DNA from 3 places in the Erwinia sp. 9145 genome. Region 1 is predicted to be linked to each of the others. Evidence: predicted binding sites of a transcription regulator. Region 1 holds the regulator's gene; each other region holds the start of a gene.

Region 1 (10,521 bases):
GGCTACATGCAGGATAAGCTCAACGCGCGCCTGATGGGCGTCAGTCCTACCGGCAACGGTCGCCGTGAGTCCTACGCGCATTTGCCGATGCCGCGCATGACTAACACTTATATGCTGGCGGGCCAGTCGACGCCGGAAGACATTATCGCAAGCGTTGATTACGGCATCTGGGCACCCAATTTTGGCGGCGGACAGGTGGATATCACCTCCGGTAAATTCGTTTTCTCAACCTCGGAAGCCTATCTGATTGAAAACGGTAAGGTGACCAAACCGGTGAAGGGTGCGACGCTGATCGGCTCCGGCATTGAAGCCATGCAGCAAATCTCCATGGTCGGCAACGATCTGGCGCTGGATAAAGGCGTGGGCGTTTGCGGCAAAGAGGGTCAGAGCGTGCCGGTCGGCGTGGGTCAGCCAACGCTGAAGCTGGACAGGCTGACCGTTGGCGGAACGGCCTGATCTCACGGCGTCGCCCGATGGGCGGCGTCTGGCGCCAGCGAATGGCACCCTGAGTAAGGCATGCGTGTTGAGGGGGTTTTATGCTTTTGTATCAGTTCAGTAAAGGCACTAATCCACGCCGGGTCATTATTTATATAGCTGAAAAAGGCCTGGTTATCCCACGGTACGAACTTGATTATCTGAATGGCGAGCACCGCTCCGCTGAGTATCTCAGCATTAACCCTTCGGGGCGGGCGCCCACCTTGCTCACGGACTCGGGCGTTGCCATAAACGATTCCGCAGCCATTATAGAATATCTGGAAGAGATTTTTCCTCACAATACCATGACAGGAACCGATCCTGTTTCACGGGCGCGTGTCCGTGCGCTGGAGCGGCTGGGGAGCGATCTTGTGGCGCGAGGCCAGCTGTGGTTATGGAATATCACCCCTGCTTTTCCGAAGAAAGAAGCTGCGCCGTCAAAAGCAACGGCGGATCGATTATTTGCTTATATCACAGAGCTGTTGAATGTGCTGGAAGAGGAAGTGGGTGAGAATGCGTTCCTGGCCGGCGAGCAACCGACAATAGCTGACTTCACCACTTTTCCCATTTTCCAGACCGCGCGAGAAAGATTTGACCTCTCATTCGGCAACGATCACCCGCGTCTTGATGCCTGGTATAAGCGTTTTCGGGCAAGGCCGGCTGCCGATTATTAAACATTCCGCGCCATGTCTTTCATGATGTCGGCGACCCTATCAAAATACTCTGTCAGATAGTTAATACAGACATGCACTTTTAACGGCAGCTTGTCCTTTTGCGTAAAGAGCGCGTAGACCGGCCGCGGCGCCGAATAGTACTGACCAAACAGGATATCCACTTTACCGGCGTTGATTTCGTCAATCACCCACATCAGCGGCACATAAGCGATGCCACACCCGGCCACCAGCCAGCGCAACAGCGTTTGCGAGTCGTTGGTAATAAAGCGCCCCTGCGGCGAAAGCCGTATGGAACTGCCCTCCTGGGCGGTCATTTCAAAGTCGTTATCCGGCCGTACGCTGTACTCCAGCCACGAAAAATTACCGATGTCGCCCGGTTTCTCCGGCGTGCCGTGCTGCGCCAGATAGCTTCTGGCGGCGCATACCACCATTGGCATGGAGCCCAGCCTTTTCGAGAACAGGCTGGAGTCCTGCAATGCGCCGACGCGGATCACCAAATCGAGCCCGTTGGCGATGGGATCGGGCGCCGGACTGCCGGTCATCACGTTAACGGTCAGTCCCGGATACTCTTTCAGCATGTCGGCGGTCATGGTTGCCAGCACGTTTTGCGCCATCGTTGAGGAACTGCCAATGCGCAGTGTGCCGACCGGCGTGTTGTTGAAAGCATAGAGCTGTTCGTGCGCCTGCTGCGCTTCCGACATCATCCGGCGGCAGCCCTGGAAAAAAATCTTCCCGGCTTCGGTCAGGCCGAGACTGCGGGTGCTACGATTAAGCAGCTTTACCTGAAGTTCATTCTCCAGCTTCGCCACCGCCTGGCTGACGGCGGAAACGCTCATTTTGAGCTGGTGTGCCGCGGCGGTAAATGAACCCAGTTCCACCACGCGTGCGAACACGGACATACCTTTTAGTTTTTCCATTGTTAACTCTGGCTTAAAAGTGATTTAGATCACATTTAGTAGAAAACATATAGTAAGCCGCGTTACTATAGCACTGCCGGACCACTTCGCCGTCGCTCGCCCGCCTTTGTTGCGTGTCATTTTTCAACGCACGCCTGCCCCAGGCGTCATCCCGTGACTATCAACATGCTTCCCATTATCGGGCGCGTGACGTGTGGCAAAAGACGTGGAACCGGTTGAGGAACATTAAGGAATCGATATGAGCGTGCTGCCGGTTATGGTTATTTTTGGGCTCTCTTTTCCGCCCATCTTTTTTGAAATTATTGTGTCACTGATGCTGTTCTGGCTGGTGCGTCGTCTGCTTACGCCGACCGGCATCTATGATTTTGTCTGGCATCCCGCGCTGTTCAATACTGCGCTGTTCTGCTGTCTGTTCTGGCTGGTTACCCGGTTGTTCGTTTGAGGTTGCAATGAAAGCGCTAACAAAAAAAATCACTCGTTTTGCTCTTACCCTCATTTTAGTGATTATCGCCATCGTCGTCATTTTCCGTGTCTGGGTGTTTTATACCGAGTCGCCGTGGACGCGCGATGCGAAATTCACTGCGGATATTGTGGCGATTGCGCCTGACGTCAGCGGCCTGATCACCGACGTTCGCGTGCGTGACAACCAACTGGTGAAAAAGGATCAGGTGCTGTTCGTTATCGACAGGCCACGCTATCAACAGGCGTTGGATCAGGCCGAAGCGGACGTGGGTTACTACCAGGCGCTGGTCAATGAAAAGCGGCGTGAAGCGTCGCGCCGCAACCAGTTGGGCGTTTCTGCGATGTCGCGCGAGGCCATTGAGCAGTCAAATAATGATTACCAGACCAGCGAACATCAGCTGGCGAAGGCCGTGGCCACGCGCAATACCGCGAAGCTCGATCTGGAGCGAACCGAGGTGAAAGCGCCCGCCGACGGCTGGATAACCAACCTTAACGTCTACCGGGGCGAATTTATTACGCGCGGTTCAACGGCCGTGGCGCTGGTTCAGCAACACAGCTTTTACGTGCTGGCTTACATGGAAGAAACCAAGCTGGACGGTATTCGCCCCGGCTATCGCGTCGAAATCACGCCGCTCGGCAGCAACCGCGTGCTGCACGGAACGGTGGACAGCATTGCCGCAGGCGTGACCAACAGCAGCAGCAGCATCGACAGCAAAGGCATGGCGACCATTGATTCGAATCTGGAGTGGGTGCGCCTGGCGCAGCGAGTGCCGGTGCGTATTCATCTCGATCGGCAGCAGGGCAACCTTTATCCTTCCGGCACCACCGCCACGGTCGTGGTGACGGGTGAAAACGATCGCCGCGTGAAAGATCGCTCGCCGTTGATGCAGCTGATGCATCGCCTGCGAGAGTTCGGCTAAGCGGGAGCGCCCTATGCTGTGGTATCGTCTGCGGTTCCCTGTCAAGCTCACTTTCGCCATTCTGCTGGCGCTGCTGATTGGTTTCCACTTCAACCTTGAAACGCCGCGCTGGGCGGTGATGACCGCCTGTATCGTCGCGGGCGGTACGGCCTTTGCCGCAGGCGGCGATCCCTTCTCCGGCGCGCTGCGTCATCGCGGCATGTTGCGTATTATCGGCACGTTTATCGGCTGTATTGCGGCGCTGATCATTATGATCGCCACCATTCGCGCACCGGCGCTGATGCTACTGTTGTGCTGCCTGTGGGCCGGGCTTTGCGTCTGGCTCTCATCGCTGATCAAGGTAGAAAACTCCTACGCGCTTGGGCTGGCGGGCTATACGGCGCTGATTATTGTGGTCAGCGTGGATGCCAACGGTTCGGTGCTGCTGGCGCCGCAGTTTGCCGTTGAGCGCTGCTGCGAAATCATTATCGGTATTGTTTGCGCCGTGCTTGCCGACATGCTGTTTTCGCCGCGTTCGATAAAAAACGATATCGGGCGCGAGATCGACGCGTTGCTGATCGAACACTATCGTCTGATGCAGCTCTGCGTGACGCATGCCGACAAAGAAGAGGTGGATAAAACCTGGACCGGACTGGTTCGCCGCACGATGGCGCTGAACGGAATGCGTACGCATCTGCTGATGGAACCGGGTCACTGGCAAAAAACAGACCGACGCATGCGCGCGCTGAACACGCTTTCGCTGACGCTTATTACTCAGGCAGCGGAAACGTTTCTTATCCAGAACACGCAGAGCGCGTATATGCCGCCGCAGTTTCAACTGTTGTTTGAAAAACCGGTAGAAACCATTGCGGACGTGCACAAACGCATGAAAATTATGCGGCGGATTATCGCTGCCAGCGGCAGTAAAAACACGCCGCTGACGCTTTCTAACTGGGTGGGCGCCGCCACGCGCTATCTGCTGCTGATCAAAGGCATTCATACCAACAGCAGCATCAGTCGCAGTGAAGAAGAGGTGCTGAACAGCGAGCCGGTGGTGAAAATGCGCTCGGCGGAATCGCGCCACGCGCTGGTGAACGGTATCCGCACGTTTGTTGCCACGGCGGTAGGCTCGCTGTTCTGGCTGTGGACCGGCTGGACATCAGGGAGTGGCGTGATGGTGATGCTGGCGGTGATCACCGCGCTGGCGATGCGCATGCCAAACCCGCTGATGATGGCGAAAGATTTTCTCTATGGCATGATCGCTGCGATCCCGATCGGCGCCATTTACTATATGGTGATCATGCCCGCCACGCAGCAAAGTATGCTGCTGCTCTGTATCGCGCTGGGCGTGATGACCTTCATCGGCGGCATCCTGATCCAGCGCCGTCAGATCGGCACGCTCGGCGCGCTGGTGGGAACGCTGAACGTGCTGACGCTGGATAATCCGATGACCTTTCAGGTGGATTTTTTCCTCGACAACGCGCTGGGGCAGGCCATTGGCTGCTGTGTTGCGCTGCTGGTGATCTTATTGATCCGCGACACGTCGAAAGCGCGCATTGGCCGCACCTTGCTCAACCGCTTTATGTATGCGGCCGTCGCGGCAATGACCACCAGTCAGGCCAGGCGACGGGAAAACCATCTGCCCGCGCTCTATCAGCAGCTTTTTATGCTGTTGAATCTGTTTCCTGGCGATATCGATAAATACCGCATCGCGCTGACGCTGATTATCGGCCATCAGCGGCTGCGCGACGCCGACATTCCGGTAAACCGCGATCTTTCCGATTTCCACAAACAGCTGCGTCACACCGCCGACCAGGTCATTGCCAGCGGCAGCGATGCCAAACGTCGCCGCTATTTCGGACAGCTGCTGGCGGAGCTGGAGATCTATCAGGAGAAGCTGCGTTACTATGAGGCGCCGCTCAGCGTGACAGAACCGGTGGCGCGTCTGGCACAGATGCTGAAAAAATATCAGAATACGCTGGTGCAAATCTGATACGACGCTTTCGCGGTTGATACACAGAGAATCTCACCATCTATACTTACTCCTCAGCCCTTACAGGAGAAAAGTATCATGTCATCCCTTCAGGACAATGAACTGTTTCAGACGGGTTTCCTTGCTGGCGGCCAGTGGCAACGCTGCAAGGAAACCTTTGACGTGCTCAACCCGGCGACCGGCGAAACCATCGCGCAGGTCGCGCGCGCCGGAAAAAACGAAACCGAACAGGCGATTGCCGCCGCAGAGAAAGCGTTTCCGGCCTGGCGGGCTAAAACCGCTAAAGAGCGCAGCGACATCCTCAATCGCTGGTATCAGTTGGTGATTGAGAACAAAAGCTGGCTGGGAAAACTGATGACCGCAGAGCAGGGCAAACCGGTGAAAGAAGCGGAGGGCGAAGTAGAGTACGCCGCCAGTTTTATTCAGTGGTTTGCCGAGCAGGCGAAGCGCGCCAACGGGGAGATTATTCCGCCAGCCAAAGCGGGATCGCGTATTCTGGCGACGCGTGAACCGATTGGCGTGGTGGCGGCCATTACGCCGTGGAACTTCCCGATGGCGATGCTGACCCGCAAGCTGGGCCCGGCGCTGGCGGCGGGCTGTACCGGTGTGATCAAACCGGCCAATAACACGCCGCTTTCCGCCTTTGCGCTGCTGGCGCTGGCGAAGAAAGCGGGCGTGCCGGACGGAGTGCTCAATGCGGTGGCGGGCGATACGCATGCGATCAGCGATGCGATCATGGCCAGCAAGGCGGTCAGAAAGATCTCTTTCACCGGTTCTACCGGAGTGGGCAAGCTGCTGATGCGCAACGCGGCTGAAACGATGAAAAAAGTGTCGATGGAACTGGGCGGCAATGCGCCTTACATCGTCTTTGAAGACGCAGATATCGATGCGGCGGTGAAAGGCGCCATTGCCAATAAATTCCGCAATGCGGGTCAGGTATGCGTCAGCGTCAATCGCTTCTTTATCCACAACAGCATCTACGATCGCTTTGTGGATCAGCTTGCCGGTGAAGTCAGCAAACTCAACGTGGGCAACGGCATGGATGAAGGCGTAGTGGTGGGGCCGCTGATCGAATCCGCCGCCGTCGATAAAGTTGAAGAGCACGTGAAGGACGCGGTGGCAAACGGCGGACGGATCGTCACCGGCGGCGCGCGTCACGCGCTGGGCGGCAATTTCTGGCAGCCGACGGTGATTGCTGACGCCAACGACAACATGCAGCTTTCACGCGAAGAAACCTTTGGTCCGGTGGCGGCCTGTTTCCGCTTTGATAATGAAGAGGAGGTTGTTCGCCGCGCCAATGATACCGAGTTTGGCCTTGCCGCATATTTCTATACGCAGAACTTGCAGCGCGTTTTCCGCGTCTCCGCGGCGCTGGAAAGCGGTATGGTTGGCATCAATGAGTGTGCGGTATCGACCGAGCTGGCGCCGTTTGGCGGCGTGAAGGAGTCCGGGCTGGGGCGGGAAGGCTCTGTACTGGGCCTGGAGGAATATATGGAAGTGAAGGCCCTGCATATCGGCGGTTTGTAACACATCGACGAGGGGCCGTCAGGATCGGGGCAGGCCTGTGCCTGCCGCCGCAGCCTCTCAGTAAAAAGGGCTTCGGCGAACGAAGCCAAACGTCTTCATGCTGACGAGGAATGCGGTCCGGCAATGCAGCTTATTTGAACAGTTCAGCGGTAGCGTGGTAGTTGCCGTTGGTATAGGCCTCAATGATGCGATAGGCGCTGGCGCCCTGCTGGTCGGCTTTCTCAGAGAGCTGCTGACGGATATCGATTGGGGCGGCGTCTATACCGCTTACGGTTACGGTACCCACTGATTGCAGGTTATTTTTAGCCACGTCTTCGCTGGTCACCAGGTTTGCGGCGCTGGCGCCGAAAGAAACAACAGCGGCCAGGCTCAGGGCAGCGATAGCGATTTTACTTTTCATGATACTTACTCCATCTTTGTGAGCGCCAACTCCGGCCGGGAAATATCAGGCCGCGATAGCGCGTTATATTCTTTTACTTTCAGTTGATTAGCGTGCGCTTACTTGTAGATTTCGGCCGTGGCATGATAGTTATCATCAAGTTTTGCTTCGATGATGCGATAGGCCGTTGCGCCCTGCGCGTCTGCTTTCTGGCTGAGCGCCTGACGGATGTCCATTGGTGCCGCAGCGTTGCCACTCACGGAAACGGTGCCGAGGGATTGCAGATTTTGTGTCTGTCCGGCGTCCACATAATTTGCGGCAGATGCGCCGAAGGACAGAACAGATAGCAGGCTAAGCGATGCAACAGTAGTTTTAATGTTCATGGTGTTATTCCTCGTCTCTATTTTTATCTTTTTAGAAAGTGTGATTCGCATCACGAAAAAGAGTATAGATCTGATACCGGGAAATATTAATAGCATGCTAATAATATTTTGATGGGATACTTCAGTGCTAAACCACTTTTTAATAACGATAAGTTATAAGAAAAGCTTATTTTTAGCGTTGGTCACTAGAAATCTCATGAAAAACAAGGAAGTGGAAGAAATGAGCGATTTGTGCGGTTGGAGGCAGTGGTTCAGGCTGCACCAGGAGACCAGCGTCTTGTTATCTTTTGCTAAATGTGGCTTTATTAGCGTAATGTGCTGCTTTTCACATAAAAGCAAAAAGAGAGCCGCCAGAACGGCGGCTCAGGTAAGACGGACAGATCAAAAGTGTTGTTCGCGTGTTAAATAAACCGCTACTTATAACTCTTGTTCAAAGAGATGCAGAACAGCTTCATAGAGTTGTTTAACGGTGAACGCGCGCGCAGGGGTGATGAAGATAGTGTCATCACCGGCGATTGTCCCGAGAATACCTTCTGCTTTTCCAAGAGAATCCAGCAGGCGGGCGATCAGCTGCGCTGCGCCGGGGCTGGTATGAATGACCACCAGCGCATCATTGTAATCAATATCCAGCACCAGGTTTTTCAACGGGCTGGTGGTGGTCGGCACACCCAGCTCCGCAGGAAGGCAGTAAACCATCTCCATTTTCGCATTCCGGGTGCGAACCGCGCCAAATTTGGTTAACATGCGGGAAACTTTGGACTGATTGATATTATCGAAGCCATCTTCCTGCAACGCAGCGACGATTTCGCCCTGCGAGCTGAACTTCTCTTCTTTTAATAAGGCCTTAAAGGCCTTTATCAGATCTTCTTGTTTGGATGGGATACGCATAAAATTCCGCTAAAATTTACCGGTTATGGGGAGAATCCCGGTCGGGGCCGCCTGTCATTATGCATTTGAATGAATGTTTATGCAAACGGGTGAGAAGGCTGCAAAGACCTGGCAACGTTCTGCTAAAAAGGCAGAAAAATAAGCGAGCAGAAGGCAGTTAAGGTGAATGGTTTGTTATAAAATTGATGTTGTTCTGCTAAGTGGTAAGGGTGTAATGTAACGGCCATTCAGGTTGTTGCCTGTGCATTCACGGCACTTGATGCTCACATAATAAGGAGTTTAGGATGAAAGTTGCAGTTCTCGGTGCAGCCGGTGGTATTGGCCAGGCTCTCGCTCTTCTGCTGAAAACCCAGCTTCCGGCAGGTTCAGAACTCTCTCTGTACGATATCGCTCCCGTGACGCCCGGGGTGGCCGTCGATTTAAGCCACATTCCTACCGCCGTCAGCATTAAAGGCTTCAGCGGCGAAGACGCCACGCCAGCGCTTCAGGGCGCAAACGTGGTGCTGATCTCTGCGGGCGTCGCCCGCAAGCCGGGAATGGATCGCTCCGACCTGTTTAATGTGAACGCCGGTATCGTGCGTAACCTGATCCAACAGGTTGCGGATACCTGTCCTCAGGCGCTGATCGGTGTCATTACCAATCCGGTGAATACCACCGTTGCGATCGCCGCTGAAGTACTGAAGAAAGCAGGCGTCTACGACAAAAACAAACTGTTCGGCGTGACCACGCTGGATATTATTCGCGCCAATACTTTTGTGGCTGAACTGAAAGGTAAAAACCCTGGCGAGCTGAACGTGCCGGTTGTTGGCGGCCACTCAGGCGTGACCATCCTGCCTCTGCTGTCGCAAATTCAGGGCGTCAGCTTCTCTGAGCAGGAGGTCAGCGACCTGACCAAACGCATTCAGAATGCGGGTACGGAAGTGGTTGAAGCAAAAGCCGGTGGCGGATCCGCGACGCTGTCGATGGGGCAGGCCGCGGCCCGCTTTGGTCTGTCACTGGTGCGTGCGCTGAATGGCGAAAGCAACGTGGTGGAATGCGCCTACGTCGAAGGCGACGGCGAGCACGCGCGTTTCTTCTCTCAGCCGCTGCTGCTGGGCAAGAACGGCGTGGCCGAACGTAAACCGATTGGCAACCTGAGCGCGTTTGAGCAGCAGGCATTGAACAGCATGCTCGACACGCTGAAAAAAGATATCACGCTGGGCGAAGAGTTCGTTAAGTAACCCACAACGGGCCGGCACCGTCCGGCCCTGCTTTTCACTATCCTGCCTGACGCTAGTTCCCCGGATATTCCAGCACCGTGATCGGTAACGTCATCTTGCGGTCATTACGCAGAATATCGACGTCGATCACCGTTCCCGGCCTGATCTCAGCTACCTGATCCATCGTCTCCACCGCCGAGACGGCGGGGCGGTTATTTACGCGAGTGATCACATCGTTAACCTGAAGCCCCGCCTTCGCCGCCGGGCCGCCCTGCGCGACGTTGGTCACCACGATCCCCTGAATGTGGTCGAGACTGGCATTCTGCGCATGAAACTGCGGGATCTCCCGACCGCTGATGCCAATGAAGCCTCTGATCACCCGGCCATCACGGATCAGCTTATCCATGATCTTCGCCGCCAGCACGGTTGGAATAGCAAAGCCTATGCCTTCCGGCGTCTCGCCATCGTTACTTTTATCGAAAGAAAGTGTGTTGATGCCCATCAGCTCGCCAAGCGAATTAATCAGCGCGCCGCCCGAATTGCCTTTGTTAATGGAGGCATCGGTTTGCAGGAAGTTTTGATAGCGTGAAGGGCTCAATCCGACCCGCCCGGTGGCGCTGATAATGCCCTGCGTCACGGTCTGACCAATGTTATAAGGATTGCCGATCGCCATCACCAGATCGCCGATATGCGCGATGCGTTTAGGGTTAATAGGGATCACCGGCA
Region 2 (10,521 bases), 110 kb from region 1:
CTCATTGTGGCTGATACAGTTGCCGTTCGGGCAGGTCAGCACGTGATCGATGCGCTCCGGCAGCGTGGGGGAAATTTTGCCCACCACCTCGTAGTTATCAATGCGGTTCACCGTGGCGTGCGGCGCATACACCGCCAGCTGATTAATCTGATCGTCGGTCAGAAAGGTGTTCTCGATCTTTATCAGATCTTTGCGGCCCAGCTCACGCGAAGGCAGATTCAGTCCGATGGTGATGCGTTGATCGGTTTCGGTCAGGCGAAACAGCGAAAGCAGCTTAAAGCCGACCTGCGCCGGTATATGATCGATCACCGTACCGCGGTTGATCGCTTCGACCTGAAGTTTATTATCCTGCGTCATCGTTACTCCTCCTCACCGTTCAGCACCAGCGCCAGCAGCGCCTGGCGTGCATAGATACCGTTACCGGCCTGCTGGAAATACCAGGCGTAAGGCGTTTTATCAACGTCGGGGGTGATTTCATCAATGCGCGGCAGCGGGTGCAGCACCTTCATACCGTCACGCGCGCCGGCCAGATCGGCGGCCCGAAGCACGAACTGCGCCTTGACGTTGGCGTATTCGGACGGGTCCAGTCGCTCTTTCTGCACGCGGGTCATATAAAGAATATCCACCTGCGGCACCACCTCTTCAATGCTGTCGTGACGGCTCCAGACAATGCCTTTTTCATCCAGCATATCGGTAATGTAAGCAGGCATCGCCAGCGCGTCCGGGGCGATAAAAAAGAAGCGATTGCCGTCGAATTTCGCCAGCGCCTGGGTCAGCGAATGCACGGTGCGGCCATATTTCAGATCGCCGACCATCGCCACGTTGAGCTGGCTCAGGCGGCCCTGCGTCTCCTGGATCGTGAAGAGATCCAACAGCGTTTGGGTCGGATGCTGATTGGCGCCGTCGCCTGCGTTAAGGATCGGAATGCCGCCGGAGAACTCCGTAGCCAGGCGCGCCGCCCCTTCCTGCGGATGGCGCATCACGATGGCGTCCACGTAGGTGCCAATAACGGATATTGTATCGGCCAGCGTCTCACCTTTTTTGCCCAGCGAGGTGTTGCTGCCGTCGGCAAAACCGACCACCGACGCGCCAAGGCGATGGATCGCCGTTTCGAACGACAGGCGGGTGCGGGTTGACGCCTCAAAGAAGCAGCTGGCGACCACGCGGTGCTTCAACAATTCCGGTTGCGGATTCGCCTTCAGGCTGGCGGCGGTGCGCAGCACCAGCTCCAGCTCTTCACGGTTAAGGTCGTTGATAGAAATGATATGTTTTTGATAGAGCGGGTTAGCCATCGTCACACCCCTTGCCGGCTGAAAATGCGGACAAAAAAAAGCCCCTCAATGAGGGGCTTTTTTTTAACGATCGGTGATGCCAGAGAAGGAAAACGGCGCTGCCCCTGATTCAGGCGCGTCAGTGCAGCAATGTTAACGGCGTTCAGTTTCATGCATCCTCCCGGCAAACGGGGGGCATTATACGCCATCGTCACCTGCCCGCAAGCAAAAACGGCTGGCCGGGTAAACGATTGCGTCGCCCCGGCTAGCGCAGGTCAGCCAGCGTGGCGACCATCACGGCTTTGATGGTATGCAGCCGGTTTTCCGCCTGATCGAACACCACGCTGTGAGCCGACTCAAACACCTCGTCGGTCACTTCCATGCCGCCGTGCAGATCGTACTGTTCGGCCATCTGCTGGCCCAGCGTGGTCTGGTCGTCGTGAAAGGCGGGCAGGCAGTGCAGAAATTTCACCCGGGGATTGCCGGTCAGCGCCAGCATCGCCTTATTGACCTGATAAGGCCGCAGCAGGGCGATGCGCTCCTGCCACACTTCCTTCGGTTCGCCCATCGACACCCAAACGTCGGTATAGATAAAGTCCGCGCCGGCGACGCCTTCGTGAATATCCTCCGTCAGCGTGATCCTGCCGCCGGTTTTCTCTGCGGCTTTACGGCACTCTGCCACCAGCGCTGCGTCAGGCCAGCAGCGCTTCGGCGCGACCAGGCGCAGATCGAGACCGACCAGCGCGGCGGCCTCCATCATGCTGTTGCCCATATTATTATGTGCATCGCCCACGTAGGTGAACGTCATTTCGCTGAAGGCTTTTTCCGGCAGATGTTCCTGCATGGTTAACAGGTCGGCCAGCAGTTGAGTCGGGTGAAACTCATTCGTCAAACCGTTCCAGACCGGTACGCCTGCATGCTCAGCCAGCGACTCAACCAGCGCCTGGCCGTGACCGCGATACTGAATGCCGTCATACATGCGGCCGAGCACGCGGGCGGTGTCCTTCATCGACTCCTTATGGCCGATCTGGCTGCCGCTTGGCCCCAGATACGTAACGTTGGCGCCCTGATCGTATGCGGCAACTTCGAAAGAGCATCGCGTGCGGGTCGAGTCTTTTTCGAAGATGAGCGCAATATTCTTGCCTTTCAGATGCTGAATTTCTTCGCCGTTTTTCTTGTTTGTTTTAAGCGTGGCGGCAAGCGCCAGCAGTGCGGTGATTTCGGCAGGGGTAAAATCCAACAGCCTGAGAAAGTGACGCTGATAAAGATGACTCATAACGCGCTCCGTGTGTGGGTATTGAATTAAAATTCAATTTAACTGTATGAATATTCATTTTCAAGCGTGGCGTAGAGAAACTTTTGGATAAATGTAGTGGCGCGAAGGGCACTGTGGGAAAATACTTGTAAGAGATGCCACACACTGAGGAACGGATCATGGCAAATGAAGCATTGCTGGAAGAGCAGCGCGAAGAAACGCGACTGATTATCGAAGAGCTGTTGGAAGACGGCAGCGACCCGGACGCGCTCTATACCATTGAGCACCATTTCTCCTGCCCAAACTTCGACGCGCTGGAAAAAGCGGCGGTTGAGGCATTTAAGCTCGGCTACGAAGTGACGGAGCCGGAAGAGTTGGAGCTTGAGGACGGCACTACGGTTATGTGCTGTGACATCCTCAGCGAAGGCGCGCTGAACGCCGAACTGATTGATGCGCAGGTTGAACAACTGGTCGAACTCTCCGCGCGCTTTAACGTTGACTACGACGGTTGGGGAACCTACTTCGAAGATCCTGACGCCGAAGACGATGACGACGACGCTATTGATGACGAAGACAACGGCGTTCGCCACTGATCCTTTCCTGTTGCGGGCCGGTGCGTTCCGGCCCTGTATGTTATTAACGGACCGCTCTGCCCCATGAATACCGCGCCACTTCTCGCCCCGATTCATCAGTTTTTGCACTGCCGGACGCCTCAGGCCTGGATCGATGAAGCCCGCAGGCCTGACAATCTGCCGCTGCTGTTGACCGATCATCTGGTTTGCGAACTCAAGGCGGCACAAACCGCCATGTGGCTGATCCGCAAATATGTTGCCGACAAAGCGAGCAGTGACGCGCTGCTGGCGTGGCTGAAGCCGTGGGAGCAGTTTGTTCACAGCGAAAACGCCGACCTCGCTTTTCTGGAGCAGCACAAGGCGCTGTCGAAATCGGTGATCAGCCGCATTGAGGTGCCGTGGGGCGATTCGCTGGTAGATAAAATGGTGCTGCTGATTAAGGAAGAGCTGCATCACTTTTATCAGGTGCTGGAGATTATGCAGGCGCGCCGCATTCCCTATGTGAAGATCACCGCCAGCCGTTACGCGCGCGGATTACTGCGCGAGGTGACCACCCATGAACCCCAGACGCTGGTGGATAAACTGATTTGTGGCGCCTATATTGAAGCGCGGTCCTGCGAGCGTTTCGCCAGCCTTGCGCCCTACCTGGATGAGGAACTGGCGGCGTTTTATCTGTCGCTGCTGCGCTCCGAAGCGCGGCATTATCAGGATTATCTGGCGTTAGCGACAGAGATCTCAGCCACCGATATCAGCGTGCGGGTGAGGAAGATTGGAGAGACGGAAGCCGAACTGATACAAATGCCGGACAGTGAACTCAGATTTCACAGCGGCGTGCCTGCGTGAGAATGATCGATTAAACCAGGCATTATTGGCGAATAATTTTCTGTAGAAGAAGGTGCTAACTAATTTACTGATGAGGTCTTTCAGGTATTAGCTTTGCTATTATCCAAACGACTATTATTGATAACAAAATAGCTGTGAAGCGTTTGCACCACGTTTCATAATGAAAAAACCAATAGCAACAGACGAAAAAAAGCAGGCCGCCCAAAATCGACGCGCTGCTTTCGGTCAGTATATATAAGATCCGCTTAATCAGGCTTATCCTGTTATCGTTTCGCATGAAGCTCTTTCTCTACCATGTCAATAATTTTTTCGAATGCACGTTGACCATATTTTCGTCTGACATTTAGCGCGTCAAAAAAAGGATTTAAGGCTGGCTCCACAAGAAAATATAGCAGATCATAGTTATGATCTCTCAGTAGATTATAGATCGTTGGATTATTTTGACTAAGACGCTCTGAGGTATAAATACGTCGCTCGGCCATGCCTCCGGCCAGAAGCGCATTTCCAATAACGCCACCTCTTATTGAAACAAGTGCTGAACTGCGCTGTACAATTGCGGTGGCCAGCTTACCCGCGATAATTGAGTTTGTTAACGTACGGCCTGCTACAGAAGCTACAGTTTTGCTGTAAATTGCATTTTGTTTGTTTTCAGGGACATGTCTATTGAAATTTTCAATAACAATTTGGATAGTTTTGGTGAAGTGATGGTTATTGAATATACCAAAGCGAATGGCTTCGATCATTCTGGTCTTCTCTCTTTGACGCTCCCGATAAGAGTCCGTATCAATAAAACCATATGCAAGATAATCTATATCAGTTGGAACTGACATAATACCATGCATCAGACCAATAGCTGATTCAGGGGAAACTATAATTTTGCTTATACGTCTGGCTATTTCTTTGTAGCTTCGCATGGTGGAATCCTTTCCATGGTACTGCGGCAAATCCTGCGCCGATTACAGTTTCTAAAGGACTGATGCGGTTACGCGATGTTATACAGCAAATCAGGCCATCATTTATATCGCTATTTTAATGTAATGTTTTTGTCTAAACTATATTGGATTTCTTATTTTGTGATCCGCTTAATGATTTAATGGAAATAGCCAGTATTAAGGAGGCTGATTTATATTTATATAATATGCTTGCATTTAATTCAGGACTATTTTAATTGAATTATTTGCATGGTTTAAAATTGATTACAGCCTCTTCAGCATCGTTACTTCACAATCCACATGGCCGGTGCAGCCCATCGGGCCGTCAATATGCTCAAAGCCCAAATGCTCATAGAGACGAATGGCGCGGGTTAAGGTTGCGGTGGTTTCCAGATAGCAGCGTTTAAAGCCGTGCTCGCGCGCGAAATCCATCGCCTGCATCGCCAGCTCGCGCGCCAGGCCCATGCCGCGCACGGCGGGTAAAAAATACATTTTTTGCAGTTCACAGATGTCCGCTTCGCTGCACGACAGCGGCGCGACGCCGCCGCCGCCCACAATTTTGCCTTCCCATTCAATCACCCAGTAGGCGCTGTCGGGCTGGCTGTAGAGTTCAAAAAGATGGTCGAGATTGGGATCGGAAACGGTGTAGCCTTTATCCGCCGTCAGGCCGAATTCGGCGGAGACGATGCGGATCACCCGGGCGATGTGCGGGTTGTCTGCCTCAGTAATCGGGCGCACGTTGAGCTGAGTTGTCATAATGCACACTCGTTCTGGATCAGGGCGGAAAAAGGCCGGGCAAGCCCGGCCACGTCGTTAAACCAGCAGGGGCCGACCGGCGGCCCGTCCCGGGTTACAGCGCGGCGATGACCGCCTGCTGTTCAATCAGCTTGATTTTGGCCTGTTCGAATTCTGCCATACGCTCACGCTCTTTCGCTACCACCGCTTCCGGTGCGCGCGAAACAAAGCCTTCGTTCGACAGCTTGCCTTCGATCTTGCCAATCTCCACGTCCAGCTTCGCCACTTCTTTCGTCAGGCGATCCAGTTCGGCTGATTTATCCACCAGATCCGCCATCGGGATCAGCAGCTCGGCACCGTCCACGATCTTGGTCACCGAAACCGGCCCTTTGTCACCTGCGGGCAGCATGTTGATGCTCGCAAGGCGCGCCAGGCTCTTCAGGAAGCTGTGGTTATCGCTGACGCGACGTGCGGCTTCCTCACTGGCGCCGCGCAGCAGCACGTCCAGCGGACGAGAAGGAGCGATGTTCATTTCGGCGCGAATATTACGCACCGCCACAATCGCCTGCTTCAGCCATTCGGTATCGCTCAGCGCGGCTTCGTCTACCTTGCTGGCGTCAAAAGCTGGCATCGGCTGCAACATAATGGTGTCGTCGCTGATATTTTTCAGCACTTTCACCCGCTGCCAGATGGTTTCGGTAATGAAAGGAATAATCGGATGCGCCAGGCGCAGCAGCGCTTCCAGCACGTCGACCAGCGTGTGCCGCGTGCCGCGCAGTTCGGCTTGCGAGCCGCCGTTCATAACGGGTTTGGTCAGCTCCAGATACCAGTCGCAGAACTGGTTCCACGTGAACTCATACAGAATATTGGCAGCAATATCGAAACGATAATTGTCCAGCGCGTCGCGATAGGCCTTCACCGTGTTGTTGAACTCAGCCAGAATCCAGCGATCCGCCAGCGACAGCACGCGCTCGCCGCCGTTCTGTCCGCAGTCCTGACCTTCCGTGTTCATCAGGACAAAACGGCTGGCGTTCCACAGCTTGTTACAGAAGTTGCGGTAGCCTTCAAGGCGCTTCATATCCCAGTTGATGTCGCGACCGGTTGAGGCCAGCGCCGCCAGGGTGAAGCGCAGCGCGTCGGTGCCGTGTGGCTCGATGCCGTTCGGGAACTGCTTCTCAGTGCGCTTACGAATTTTTTCCGCCAGCTGCGGCTGCATCATATTGCCGGTACGCTTGGATAGCAGGTTTTCCAGCGAAATGCCGTCGACCATATCCAGTGGATCGATCACGTTGCCTTTTGACTTGGACATCTTCTGCCCTTCGTCATCGCGGATCAGGCCGGTCATGTAGACGGTTTTAAACGGCACCTGCGGCTTGCCATTTTCATCTTTAATGAAGTGCATGGTCAGCATGATCATGCGGGCGATCCAGAAGAAGATGATGTCGAAACCGCTGACCAGCACGCTGGTGGGGTGGAAGGTGCGCAGCGCTTCGGTATTTTCCGGCCAGCCCAGCGTCGAGAACGTCCACAGGCCGGAGGAGAACCAGGTGTCCAGCACGTCTTCGTCCTGGTTCAGCGCCACGTCGGCGGCCAGGTTGTTTTCAGCACGCACTTCTTCTTCGGTGCGGCCGACATAGACGTTGCCCTCTGCATCGTACCAGGCCGGAATGCGGTGGCCCCACCAGAGCTGGCGGGAGATACACCAGTCCTGAATGTCGCGCATCCACGAGAAATACATATTCTCGTACTGCTTCGGCACAAACTGAATCTCGCCGTTTTCGACCGCTTCCACCGCGACTTTTGCCAGCGGCGCGGTACGCACGTACCACTGATCGGTCAGCATCGGCTCGATAACCACGCCGCCGCGATCGCCATAAGGCACGGTCAGATCGTGCGGTTTGATCTCTTCCAACAGGCCGAGCGCGTCAACCGCCGCCACGATGGCTTTGCGCGCCGCAAAGCGTTCCAGTTTTTGAAATTCGCCGGGCACGGCAGCGTCATACACGTCGGACTCTTCGCCGTTGGTGTCAAAGACCTGTGCCAACTCGCGGATGTCGCCATCGAAAGTCAGGATGTTGATCATCGGCAGTTTATGACGGCGGCCCACTTCATAGTCGTTGAAATCGTGCGCCGGCGTGATTTTCACGCAGCCGGTGCCTTTTTCCATGTCGGCGTGTTCGTCGCCGACAATCGGGATACGGCGGTTCATCAGCGGCAGCGTCACAAATTTGCCGATCAGATCCTTATAACGCGGATCTTCAGGGTTTACCGCCACGCCGGTATCGCCCAGCAGCGTCTCCGGGCGGGTGGTGGCAACCACCAGATAGTCTTTACCGTCGGCGGTTTTCGCGCCGTCGGCCAGCGGATAGCGGATATGCCACATAGAGCCTTTTGACTCGCGGTTTTCCACTTCCAGATCGGAGATCGCCGTACGCAGTTTCGGATCCCAGTTTACCAGGCGCTTGCCGCGATAAATCAGGTTCTCTTTATAGAGGCGAACGAAGACCTCTTTCACCGCGTTGGACAGCCCTTCGTCCATGGTGAAGCGCTCGCGCTCCCAGTCCACGGAGTTGCCCAGGCGGCGCATCTGGCGGGTAATGGTGCCGCCGGATTCCGCTTTCCACTGCCAGATTTTATCGATAAAGGCGTCGCGGCCGTAGTCCTGGCGCGTTTTGCCCTCTTCGGCGGCGATTTTACGTTCCACCACCATTTGCGTCGCGATACCGGCGTGATCGGTACCAGCCTGCCACAGGGTGTTTTTGCCCTGCATGCGCTGGTAGCGGATCAGCGTATCCATAATGGTTTGCTGGAAAGCGTGACCCATATGCAAGCTGCCGGTGACGTTTGGCGGCGGGATCATTATGCAGAAGCTTTCCTGGCTGGTGTCGCCATTAGGTTTGAAGTAGCCCTGTTTTTCCCAGTGCTCGTAAAGCGGCTGCTCAATCTCTTGCGGGTTATATGTCTTTTCCATTTCTGCTATATCGTTGGCGGCACCACGGGCGGCGTTGCCGTATTCAAGTGGAATCCGACGCTGCGATACGCTTTGTAGCGTTCGCGCGCCAGCTCTTTCAAAGAATCTTCAGTCGGAACGAAGTCTATCACTTCATGGAAAGCAGTAGCAAAATCTACAAACTGCGGCAGCAGGCTGATCAGCAGATCGCGCGGGGCGTTGCCGCGTCGCTGCGGCCAGGCCAGCTCAACCGGCGCGCCGTAGTGCGGCCCTTCGCCCGCCAGGTTGTGCGGAACGAAGGCGCTGGCCGGACGCTGCCACAGCGCCTCATCCAGCCGGATGGCCTGCGCTTCGTCCTCACAGGCTACCAGCACGCGCGCGCCGCCGCGCCAGCGGGCTTCTGCCAGATCGCAGACCAGCGCCTCAAGGGCGCTGAGTCCGTCAACCGGCGTTGCGTTTTCCAGCAGATAGAACGTCACATTTTTCATGGCGTCAATCGTCGCCGTTCAGTCCGGCGCGATTCAACAGGAACTGCGACAGCAGGGCGACCGGGCGACCGGTGGCGCCTTTGGCCTTGCCGGAGCGCCATGCGGTGCCGGCGATATCCAGATGCGCCCAGTTATAGCGGCGGGTGAAGCGCGCCAGGAAGCAGGCGGCGGTGATCGCACCGCCGGGACGACCGCCGATGTTTGCCATATCGGCAAAGTTGGATTCAAGCTGTTCCTGATACTCATCGGACATCGGCAGACGCCACGCGCGATCGCCCGCCTGTTCGGACGCGCCGATCAGTTCGTGCGCCAGCGGATTGTGGTTCGACAGCAGCCCGCTGATATGGTGGCCAAGCGCGATCACGCAGGCGCCGGTCAGCGTGGCAACGTCGATCACCACTTCAGGATCGAAACGCTCGACGTAGGTCAGCGCGTCGCACAGCACCAGCCGACCTTCCGCATCGGTATTCAGCACTTCTACGGTCTGGCCGGACATGGTGGTTAACACGTCGCCCGGACGATAAGCGCGCCCGTCAGGCATGTTTTCACAGCCCGCCAGCACGCCCACCACGTTGAGCGGCAGGTTGAGTTCGGCCACCATGCGCATCACGCCGTAAACCGCCGCCGCGCCGCACATGTCATATTTCATCTCGTCCATCGCCTCGCCGGGCTTGAGCGAGATGCCGCCGGAGTCAAAGGTCACGCCTTTGCCTACCAGCACGATAGGTTTGCTGTCTTTGTCCGGGCTGCCTTTGTAGTCGATAACCGACATCAGCGACTCATTTTGCGAACCCTGGCCAACGGCCAGGTAGGCGTTCATGCCCAGCTCTTTCATCTGCTGCTCGCCAATGACGCGGGTGGTGATATTGTTGCTCCACGCGTCCGCCAGCTGGCGCGCCTGCGAGGCGAGATAGGCGGCGTTACAGATGTTTGGCGGCATGTTGCCCAAATCTTTCGCCGCTTTTACGCCGGCGGCGACCGCCAGACCGTGCTGAATTGCTCGCTCGCCGCTGGTCAGTTCGCGGCGGGTCGGCACGTTAAAGACCATTTTACGCAGCGGACGACGCGGCTCGACCTTATTGCTTTTAAGCTGGTCGAAGGAGTAAAGCGTCTCTTTAGAGGTTTCCACCGCCTGGCGCACTTTCCAGTAGGTGTTGCGGCTTTTAACGTGTAGTTCGGTGAGGAAGCAAACCGCTTCCATTGAGCCGGTATCATTCAGGGTGTTGATGGTTTTCTGAATAACCTGCTTGTACTGACGTTCATCCAGCTCGCGTTCTTTGCCGCAGCCGATCAGTAAAATGCGCTCGGAAAGGATATTGGGCACATGATGAAGCAGCAAGGTCTGACCGACTTTGCCTTCCAGTTCACCGCGGCGCAGCAGGGCGCTGATATAGCCATCGCTGATCTTATCAAGCTGTTCAGCAATCGGTGAAAGCCTGCGCGGCTCGAATACGCCAACCACGATGCAGGCGCTA
Region 3 (10,521 bases), 470 kb from region 1:
ATGACGTGAATAGAGCGCGGAGGAGGCATATCGCACCTCCATCAGCTGATCGACAAAATCTTTTCCGTTTACCGGTCGGCCTTTCGCATTAGGCTGGTTCACCAGGCCCAGCGGCGCTTCCAGCTTGCCGTCTTTATATTGCTGCCCACGATCGGTCGGTTTTGATGAACACCCGGCCAGCACGGCGATTACCAGGCCGGTGACCGCATACTTTGCCCAATTTCCTTTCATTCTTCTTTTTACCTTTTTACGCCATTCGCGACCGAAGATAGCAAAGCGTCTGACAGAATTAAACGTGCTCGCTGAAATGTTGTCCAAACAAGGATAACAATGCGGCAACATGCGGAGAAATTAGGCAATTAGCGCTATTTTATCCACTTTATTGCAAAAGGGGGTTGCATCAAAAACGAGGCAGCGTATAGTGCGCATCCACGGACGCGGGATGGAGCAGCCTGGTAGCTCGTCGGGCTCATAACCCGAAGGTCGTCGGTTCAAATCCGGCTCCCGCAACCAATCTCTCGTTGAGAGAAGCAGTAGAAATCGTTGTCGTGATGGAAGCGGCAACCCGTAGTAGACGGACGCGGGATGGAGCAGCCTGGTAGCTCGTCGGGCTCATAACCCGAAGGTCGTCGGTTCAAATCCGGCTCCCGCAACCACTTAAACACCTTAACGGGTGTTTTTTTGTTTCTGAATTTCCCCGATTGCCACCTCCCTGTGACAACGCTTCTGCTATTTTCGCGGCGCCAGCGGCGCGCCGTTGGCGAAATAGGCTTTAATACCTGCCAGAATGGAATCCGCCACCTGATGCTGAAAGCGCGTGGTACGCAACTTGCGCTCCTCATCCAGATTACTGATAAACGCCGTTTCCACCAGAATCGACGGGATATCCGGCGCCTTCAACACGGCAAAACCGGCCTGATCGATCGTTTTTTTATGCAGATGATTTACCTTGCCCAGCCTTGAGAGCACTTCCCGGCCAAATTTCAGGCTGTCGTTAATGGTCAGGCTCTGCACCATATCGAACATGGTGTGATCGAGGTAGCGATCGCCGCTGCGGCTGACGCCGCCGATCAGGTCAGATTCGTTTTGCGTCTGCGCCAGATAGCGCGCGGCGGTGCTGGTTGCGCCGCTGGTCGACAGTGCGAAAACGGACGAACCACGCGCGGCGCGGCTGGTAAAGGCGTCGGCGTGAATGGAAACAAACAGATCTGCGCGCTGCTTACGCGCTTTCGCCACCCGCACTTTTAAAGGAATAAACACGTCTTCGTTGCGCGTCATCCAGGCGCGCATATTGGGCTCTTTATCAATCAACGTTTTCAGACGGCGGGCAATTTTCAGCACGATGTCCTTTTCTCGCGTCTTGTTTTTACCCACGGCGCCAGAGTCCTCGCCGCCGTGACCGGGATCGAGCATGATCACAATTGGTCTGTCCCGTCCGGCCTTGCCTGGCAGCGCCGCCTCCGCTGGCTGGCTGCTCTCCAGATCGCCCTTGTTATACTCCTCCAACAGCGCCAGCAGCGGATCGTCCTGATGATTGCTGCTGCGGTTGCTGGCCGGATAGAGATCCAGCACCAGGCGATGACGGATCCCGGCCACGGGTTCAAGCGTAAAGACTTTTGGCGTGACGTTTTGCTTCAGCTCAATCACCAGCCGTACCGTATCGCGATCGAACTGTCCGACGCGCGCGTTCTTTATATAGGGATCGTCGCTGCGCACCAGGTTGCCCACGTTCCTGAGCACATGATTAAGGTTTATGTTTTTAATATCCACCACGATCCGCTGAGGATTGCTTAATGCAAACTGCTTATAACGGAGTGATGTGCCGGATTCGAGGGTAAGTCGCGAGTAGGTCGATGAGGGCCAGATGCGTATCGCAACAATATTTTGCGCAGCCAGGCCAACTTTACTGACGCTGAGCAACAGCACAGCGCCCGCGCTCTTTAGCCATCGCCGTCTGCCCGGAGAAGATAAATCGGTCATACTGTCCCAGTCTGCTGTGGTATGTACAAAAAAAAGCCAAATGATGACAATGGTGAAAAACTTTAGCGAATCAGGCGGACGGTGTCATCAATAAACCGGCTGATGAAGAGAAACTTTACGCGCTATTGGTTGAAAACAGATAATAATTGTTACTTGCATCAAACGGGTAAAAAGAATAAAAATACAGTTTTGACGAATAAAAATTCACAGAGGAGTTGACGTGAAGGAACGGAGTACCGAGCTGGTTCAGGGGTTTCGCCATACGGTTCCCTATATCAATGCCCACCGTGGTAAAACGTTTGTCATTATGCTGGGTGGCGAGGCCATTGAGCATGATAACTTTTCCGGCATCGTCAACGATATTGGCTTGCTACACAGTCTCGGCATACGCCTGGTGGTGGTGTATGGCGCGCGTCCGCAGATTGATGCTAACCTCGCCGGACACCAGCTCGAACCGCTTTATCATAAGCATATCCGCGTGACCGATGCGCACGCCCTTGAGCTGATCAAGCAGGCGGCCGGGCGTCTCCAGTTGGATATTACCGCCCGTCTGTCGATGAGCCTGAGCAACACGCCGTTGCAGGGTGCGCATATCAACGTGGTGAGCGGCAACTTTATTATTGCGCAGCCGCTGGGCGTTGATGACGGCGTGGACTACTGCCACAGCGGCCGCATCCGTCGTATTGATGAAGAGGCGATCCACCGTCAGCTCGACAGCGGCGCCATCGTGCTGCTTGGCCCGGTGGCGGTTTCCGTTACCGGTGAAAGCTTTAACCTCACCTCCGAAGAAGTTGCCACGCAGTTGGCGATCAAGCTGAAGGCCGAAAAAATGATTGGCTTCTGCTCTGAACAAGGCGCGATCGACAGCGAAGGCAATATCGTCTCCGAACTCTTCCCCAATGAGGCGCAGCAGCGCATTGACCAGATGGAAAATGAAGGCGATTTCCTTTCGGGCACCGTGCGTTTCCTGCGCGGTGCGGTCAAAGCCTGCCGCAGCGGCGTTCGCCGCAGCCACCTGATCAGCTACCGTGAAGACGGCGCGCTGCTCCAGGAGCTGTTTTCCCGCGACGGTATCGGTACGCAAATTGTTATGGAGAGCGCTGAGCAGATCCGCCGCGCCACGATCAATGATATCGGCGGCATTCTGGAACTGATCCGTCCGCTTGAGCAGCAGGGAATTCTGGTTCGCCGCTCGCGCGAGCAGTTAGAAATGGAGATTGATAAGTTCACCATTATTGAACGCGATAACCTGACTATTGCCTGTGCGGCGCTTTATACCTTCCCGGAAGAGGAGATCGGCGAGATGGCCTGCGTGGCTGTGCATCCCGACTACCGCAGTTCGTCCAGAGGCGAAGCGCTGCTGGAACGGGTGGCGCTTCAGGCGCGTCAGATGGGGCTGAAAAAACTGTTTGTGCTCACCACGCGCAGCATTCACTGGTTTCAGGAGCGCGGCTTCACGCCGGTTGATGTGGATATGCTGCCTGAAAGCAAAAAGCAGATGTACAACTATCAGCGCCGCTCCAAGGTGTTGATGGCTGATTTACGCCACGCCAGACAGGCTTGACGCGTCGGCCAGCCGCTCCACCAGACCGCTGCGACGCCGCGTGCGCAGTTTTACCGCCTCATGCAGAACGCCGCTATCAGCATAAAGCGTCAGACGATTTCTGGCGCGCGTGATAGCGGTGTAGACCAGTTCGCGCGTCAGTATCGGCGTAAACGGGTTGGGTAACACCAACAGCGTATGGTTAAATTCCGAGCCCTGCGATTTATGCACCGTCATGGCGAAAGCGGTGTCATAGGGCGGCAGGCGACTGGGCTGCACCGCGCGAAGGGTGCCGTCAGACAACGGGAAAAACACCTTCAGCACGCCCTCATCATCATTCATGGCAATGCCAACATCACCGTTAAAAAGCCCCAGCGCGCTGTCGTTACGGGCAATCATTATCGGGCGTCCAACGTACCACTTGCTGCTGGCACCGGACGGCCGCCTGATCAACCCTTTTTGCCTCAGCGAAGCCTCTATCCGCTCGTTCAGCCCTGACACGCCAAACGGCCCTTCCCTCAACGCACAAAGAAGCTGAAAGCGGCCAAAAGCATCGATGACCTCGCGCGCGCTCGCGCCGCTGGCCAGTCGCTCAAGGTAGTGACTATAGCCCTCCACGCAGGCATGAAGCAGATGCTGATACTCTTCGCGGCTATGCAGCGGGAAACGTTCAAGATCGGGAAAACCGGAGGTAAAAACCTTTTCCACACGTCGTGTATCTCCGGCATTGACGGCCAGCGCCAGTTGACCAATGCCGGATGAGGCGTCAAAACGGTAGCTTTTACGCAGCAGGCAGATGCTGTCGCGCACCTGCGGCGCGGATGCGTTATCCACGCCGTCAATGTCGCAGCCGGTCAGGCGTACTAACTGCGCGGCGCGCGCCAGACTGTAGCCCGATTCAGCGCAACGACAGATGTCGCCAAGCACCGCACCCGCCTCGACGGAAGCGAGCTGATCGCGGTCGCCCAGGAAAATAACTTTTGCCTGTTGCGGCAGCGCAGCGATCAGGTTCGCCATCATCGGCAGATCGACCATTGACGCCTCATCCACAACCAGCACGTCTAGATGCAGCGGGTTACCCGCGTGATAGCGCATGCGCTGGCTACCGGGCATCGCACCGAGCAGGCGATGCAGCGTGGTGGCCTCTGCGGGAAAGCGCTGTTTTTCTTCTTCACTTATTGCCAGTTGCGCAAGCGCCTTGCCCAGCGACTCGGTCAAACGCGCGGCGGCCTTGCCGGTCGGCGCCGCAAGCCGGACGCGCAGCGTGCCGCCCGACAGTTCCAACAGCGTCGCCAGCAAGCGGGCGACAGTGGTGGTCTTACCGGTGCCCGGCCCACCTGAAATCACCGACACCTGGCGGGTAAGGGCCACTGCGGCGGCAATCTTCTGCCAGTCATCGGGTTGCTGGCCGAAGTGACGATCGAGCGCCGTGCGCAGGCGCGTTTCGTCAAAGATGTCCTGCGGCGTCTGACGCAGAATAAAGCGCGCGACATGGCCTTCGGCTTGCCACATACGATGCAGATAGAGACGCTGCTGATGCAGTACCAGCGGCGTTGCCGTGCTGCCGTCTCCCACCGCCGCCTCCGAGGCCAGCAGCGTCTGCCAGTCGGGTGTGTCAGCTGCCTGCCAAAGCTGCCGGGCCAGTTCCGGGTGACGCCCCTCAAACAGCGCCTCCTCGGTAAACGACGCCAGCGGCAGGCAGACATGCCCCTCTCCCGCTTCAGCGCTGACACAGGCCGCCGCCAGCATCAGCGCTGGCTGCGCCTCACTGGCCACCATCTGCGCAAACTGCACGTCCAGCGAGCGCAGCAGTTTCTGCCAGCAGGCCTCCAGCAGCAGTTGGACGATATTACTCATGACGGTTTCTCTCCGGCGAACAGCGCGTCCAGCGCAGCAATAAATTCCGCGTCAGGCCGTGTGCGAAACAACCCGCTATCGTCGGATGCGCCATCGACGCCGCGCAAGAAAAGGTAGATAACGCCGCCAAAATGTTGCTCATAATCATAATCAGCCAGCCGGTGCCGCAGGTAACGATGCAGCGCCAGCGTATAGAGTTGATACTGCAAATCATAACGGTGTGCCTGCATGGCCAGCGCCATCGCCTGCGGCGTATAGGCTTCGCCTGAGTCACCCAGCCAGTTGGACTTGTAGTCCAGCAGGTAGTACTTCCCCTGCCAGACAAAAACCAGATCGATAAAGCCTTTCAGCATACCCTGTACCTGCTGAAAGTTGAGCGGCGGGCAGCCGGCGGAGAGCGGATCGTAATGACGCATAAGGCGATCGAGGCGATCTGCGCGCAGCATCTGCTGCACCGGCAGCCAGAACTGTAATTCAACCTGTCGTTTATCAGATGCCAGCTGGCTCAGGCTGACGCCGGTATCATTGAGCGGCGTATGCAAAACGCGAGTCAGCCACTGCTGCATAACCGGCAGCCAGGCTTCATCGTGGCCCTGCCCGGCCAGACGCGCCGCCATCCACGCTTCATCCGGCGGTTGAGTGAAATCGATATTTTCAAACAGCCCGTGCAAAAATGTGCCCGGCGCGGCACCGCGCGGAAAGGTGTGCGGCGTCCGCTGCGACGCCGTCTGCGGGCTCGCCTCACCCGCGGCATCAACGTCCAGCCTGGGCAGCAGTTCAAACGTTACCGGGTGACCATGCTGCTGCAACCCGGAGTAGCTGGTTACCCGCCAGTCATCATTTAGCTGACGGGCAATACGCAGGCTACGCAGTTCACCGGGCGCATCCTGCTGTGGCTGCCAGGGGATTTCGGACGGAACCTCTGCGTTCACAATCTCAATCGCATCGCTTTGTAATTCGGCAAGCCGCGTGCGCAGCATCGCAGCATCGCCTTCTTCCCCTTTTTGCAGCAAAAAACCAATGGCGCTGCGGTGAACGTCGCTGGTGCCCTCCTTTTTACGGCTGCCCTTTACCAGCGGCGCGATGCCCACGCTACAGTGCCAGACCGAACGGGTCAGAGCGACGTAAAGTAAACGCAGGTCTTCTGCCAGCCGCTCCTCTTCCGCCAGCTCGATGCTCTCGGCGTCTTCGCGCAGATCCAGCAGCGCCTGCCACGTCTGACGATCGTGATACACCCCGGCGCGCGCTTCGCGATAGTTGGCGGCAAACGGTAGCCACACCAGCGGATACTCCAGTCCTTTCGATTTATGAACGGTGACGATCTGCACCAGGTGGCGATCGCTCTCCAGCCGCAGCTGCTGGCTGGCAGACTGCCCGTTTGGCCGGGCGATCTCCTGCGCCAGCCAGCGCACCAGCGCATGCGGGCTGTCCAACTGCGCGGAGGCTTCCTGTAACAGCTCGCCCAGATGCAGCAGATCGGTCAACCTGCGCTCGCCGCTTTCGGAAACCAGCAGGTTTTCGGCGATCTGCCGGTTTGTCATCATTTCACGCAGCATCGGCAGGACGCCGCGCGTCAGCCAGCGCTGACGGTAGCGATCGAACTCATCCACCAGCGCATCCCAGGCGCGCTCGTCCTGGCTCAACGCATCCAGCACAGGCGCGTCCAGCCCGAAAATACTGGTAGCCAACGCGCTGCGCAACACACGCTCCTGCTCCGGCGCCAGCACGGCCTGAAGCAGCCACAGCATTTCGCGCGCTTCCGGCGTCGTGAATACGCTGTCGCGATTGGAAAGGTATACGGAAGGAATATTTAAACCGTTAAGCGCTTCACGTACGATAGCCGCTTCGCTGCGGCTTCGTACCAGCACGGTGATATCTGACGCCGCCACCGGACGCTGGTCTTCGCCGTTGCCAATCAGCGCACGTCCCTGCTGTCCGGCCGTCAGCCAGCGACAAATATCCGCCGCGCAATGGCGAGCCATAAACTGTTGGTAATCGCTTACTCCAACCCCATTGCCGGGCTGTAGCCACAGCCGTAATGCAGGCTGGACTTCTCCCTCAACCGTAAAGCTGAGCGCGCTATTTTTTGCAGCGGGCTTCACTGCAAGAAAAGGAATGTCGCTGAAGAGAAACGGATTATCTAGCTGTGAGAAGAGCCGGTTCACGCTGTTGATCATGGCGGGTGAAGAGCGCCAGTTTGTATCAAGCGTATAGTGAGCGCTGACTTCGTTTCGCGCTTTCATATAGGTGAAGATATCTGCACCGCGGAAAGCATAAATCGCCTGCTTTGGATCGCCAATTAATAGCAGCGTCCCCTGCTGCTGACCATAAAGACGGTGGAAAATACGGTACTGCTGCGGATCGGTATCCTGGAACTCATCAATCAGCGCTACCGGATAGCGGTTATAAATAGCCTGCGCCAGTGCTTCACCCGACGGCTGTTGAAGCGCGCTGTCGAGTCGTCCCAGTAAATCGTCAAATCCCAGTTGCGCATGCAGCCGCTTCTCTTTTTGCGTGGCAAAGCGGATTTCACTGAGCGCGCGGGCAATCACCAACTCGCGAAGCGAAAGCGGTTCGGCAAGGAAGCGATCGATTTCGTCAAAAAGTGGATGGCGCGGCGCTTCGCCTTTTTTCGTCTTATCAAAAAGAATACGCTGCCCAAACCGCTCAAGGTCTTTCGGAATGGCGTAGTCTTCAGTAGGTTCAGCCGCCCACAGAGTAATTTTTTCCAGCCAATTTGGTAAGTGCTTACTACTATAACTGCGCTTGTCCACGCCAGACTGCGCAATAAGATCATGCAAACTGCCTGCCGCCAGCCAGGCCGATTTCATTGCTTCAATTCTGGCGATGATTTTTTCATGACGGTCAGTAAGGGTTTCCTGCACATCAGCCGGATATTTGAAAGCGGGTGCTTCGCCGTTCAGCCAGGGAGATAACGTGGCCAGCAGCTGTTCCGGCCCCTGCCAGAGCTGCGTCATCACTTTCGCTATGGGCAGCGGTAAAGGGTAGCAGTTGCGTCGCCAGAAGTCGGCCGTGGCCTGGCGACGCAAAGGATATTCGTCTTCAATGAGCTGTTGCTCAAACAGCATGCCAGACTCAAACGCATTAAGATTTAGCATGCGCTGACAGAAGCTGTGAATGGTGAAGATACCCGCATCATCCATCTGCCGCTCAGCAGCAAGCAGCGCGGCAGCAGCCTGAGCAGGATCGGCGATCTGTGCCATCAGCGCCGCCAGCATGGCATCCGACGTGTAGCCACGCAGGCAGGCAATACGTAACTGGTGAATATTGGCGCGAATACGGCCCCGCAGCTCGGCCGTTGCCGCCTCGGTAAAGGTCACAACCAGGATCTCTTCAACCGAAAGCGGCCTGCTTCTGCCCAGCCCTAACAGCAGGCGCAGATAGAGCAGCCCGATAGTAAACGTTTTGCCCGTTCCCGCCGAGGCTTCAATGAGCCTTACGCCATCCAGCGGCAGCGTAAGGGGGTCAAGACGTTGGGCTTCTGGCTTCATGGCTTATCGCTTTTAACCGGAAACGACTGTTGCAGCGTTGAGACCTCCTGCCAGGTAGTGAAGCCGGAAGGTTTTGCATAGTCCGCGCTGCCGTGGCGATCGCCGGAAACCTGTGAAAGCAGGGTCAACCCCTGCGGTTCGATTACTGCCCTATGGAAGAAATCCGCCAGCGAGGTCGGCGTCAGCGCCGCAATACGCTCAATAACCTTCTCCCGCGTATCAAACTGATAGTTGCCGCGGTCAAAATCTTTACTGAAGCGCCCCGCCTCCTCATCCAGCGTCTGCGGTCGCTGTTTCAGTTCGTTAATCATGGCTTTCTGGTACTGGGCAAAATCCTCGTTGCTCAATGCGCGCAGTCGTTTTTCAGCCGTGGGATAAAACGCCTGAAAGCGCGAAAGCAGGTAAGCGGGTTGCTTCGTGTTGCTTTGCAGCAGGAAGCCGATACCCCACTGGCGACCAATCGGCATCTGGAAAGAGAAAACCGCATAACCCAGTTGTTCTTCCGTACGAAGCTGATTATAGAACCAGGGCTGAACGATCTGGCTGAGCATCGAACTGCTGGCGATACTGTCATACTCATCAATGCCGAGCGGAACATACAGCGCCGCCAGCGCGGAGTCAGTGCTGCTGCCTTTGCGCTGAAGGTTTGCGGACGTTTTCTTATCTATCGCCAGATACTGACTGTGCCACCACTCTTGACCCGCGCACGCCAGTTGGGTTTTAAGCTCTGTTCCCAGGGTTTTAACGCTTTCGGCGCTCATATTACCGATGACCACCAGTTCAGGCGTGGCATTCTCAAGCAGCATTTTGCGATAGGTTTTAAGGTCGTCAAGCGTGACCTGTGGCACTAGCTTTCGCCGCTCGTTGCGCTGCGTGTAGGGGATCTGCGACAGCATTTGCGCGGGCTGGATCGCCAGCTCATAGGCTTTGCCTTTATCAGCCGCGTCCAGTCTTTCAAGATACCAGGACTTCGCCTGTTCAAGCTGCTGCGCGTCGGGCTGGAAGGTGGCATAGCGCGACAGTAGCGTTTTCATCAAATCAGGCAGGCGCTGCGTGAAACCGCTGGCGTTGAATGAGGCGCCGCCGTTTTCGCTGGTTGAGAAGCTGATGCCGCCAACCGAGGCCTGAGAGTTCAGCTCGTCCAGCGCAAGCCCGGCAAGATAATCATTGAGCGCAAACAGCACCTGATTTTTTGCCGTACCGACAGCGGCCTTGTTACGCAGGGTCAGCGTAATATTCGCTTTGGGATCGTCGGCGTGGAACTGGCTTGGCATATAAAACACTCTCAGCCCCGGCTGGTTTACTAACTCTTCAGGGTGGGCATACTTTTTACCGGGTTTAATCAGCGTGAAATCATCAGGGATATAGGGATTCAGCACCGGCAGCGAAAGCGCAATTTTGGCGCTGGCGGCCTGCCAGTCGGAAAACTGCTTCGCGCTGATTTTGTCGACCTGATAAGGTGCATTAACAAAATAGGCCGTTTTGTTATGTGGCTCATTTGGGCTGATATACCAGATGCGCGCTGACTGCGGCGTCATACCGTCAAGTCGTGCCTGAATAGCTTGCGGATCGTAGCGATCGGCGCGATATGGCGCATCAAGCGTATCGGCAACCGGAACACGTAGCATC

What was found. The regulator ArgR, encoded in region 1, controls arginine synthesis, uptake and breakdown. The targets are predictions, from matches to a motif close to ANTGAATAAAAATACANT.
Region 2: argF (ornithine carbamoyltransferase) is a predicted target of ArgR. The motif match lies at 2,568-2,585, and genes of this name have one in related genera.
Region 3: argA (amino-acid N-acetyltransferase) is a predicted target of ArgR. The motif match lies at 2,151-2,168, and genes of this name have one in related genera.

The regions. Positions count from the first base shown of each region.
Region 1 is NZ_JQNE01000001.1:3,454,309-3,464,829, reverse strand. Features, by position in the region: gene tldD (metalloprotease TldD) at 1-456, shown strand, start outside; gene FA91_RS16330 (glutathione binding-like protein) at 537-1,148, shown strand; gene aaeR (HTH-type transcriptional activator AaeR) at 1,145-2,065, opposite strand; gene aaeX (p-hydroxybenzoic acid efflux pump operon protein AaeX) at 2,304-2,507, shown strand; gene aaeA (p-hydroxybenzoic acid efflux pump subunit AaeA) at 2,515-3,447, shown strand; gene aaeB (p-hydroxybenzoic acid efflux pump subunit AaeB) at 3,461-5,419, shown strand; gene FA91_RS16305 (NAD-dependent succinate-semialdehyde dehydrogenase) at 5,498-6,946, shown strand; gene yhcN (peroxide/acid stress response protein YhcN) at 7,077-7,346, opposite strand; gene yhcN (peroxide/acid stress response protein YhcN) at 7,445-7,708, opposite strand; gene argR (transcriptional regulator ArgR) at 8,126-8,596, opposite strand; gene mdh (malate dehydrogenase) at 8,881-9,816, shown strand; gene degS (outer membrane-stress sensor serine endopeptidase DegS) at 9,869-10,521, opposite strand, start outside.
Region 2 is NZ_JQNE01000001.1:3,342,484-3,353,004, reverse strand. Features, by position in the region: gene pyrI (aspartate carbamoyltransferase regulatory subunit) at 1-357, opposite strand, end outside; gene pyrB (aspartate carbamoyltransferase) at 360-1,292, opposite strand; gene argF (ornithine carbamoyltransferase) at 1,537-2,547, opposite strand; gene rraB (ribonuclease E inhibitor RraB) at 2,706-3,119, shown strand; gene miaE (tRNA isopentenyl-2-thiomethyl-A-37 hydroxylase MiaE) at 3,183-3,941, shown strand; gene FA91_RS15835 (hypothetical protein) at 4,205-4,855, opposite strand; gene FA91_RS15830 (GNAT family N-acetyltransferase) at 5,138-5,629, opposite strand; gene FA91_RS15825 (valine--tRNA ligase) at 5,724-8,579, opposite strand; gene FA91_RS15820 (DNA polymerase III subunit chi) at 8,585-9,046, opposite strand; gene pepA (leucyl aminopeptidase) at 9,051-10,521, opposite strand, start outside.
Region 3 is NZ_JQNE01000001.1:2,988,773-2,999,293, forward strand. Features, by position in the region: gene mltA (murein transglycosylase A) at 1-231, opposite strand, end outside; tRNA gene FA91_RS14215 (tRNA-Met) at 437-513, shown strand; tRNA gene FA91_RS14220 (tRNA-Met) at 580-656, shown strand; gene amiC (N-acetylmuramoyl-L-alanine amidase AmiC) at 730-1,980, opposite strand; gene argA (amino-acid N-acetyltransferase) at 2,201-3,544, shown strand; gene recD (exodeoxyribonuclease V subunit alpha) at 3,521-5,380, opposite strand; gene recB (exodeoxyribonuclease V subunit beta) at 5,377-8,892, opposite strand; gene ptrA (pitrilysin) at 8,889-10,521, opposite strand, start outside.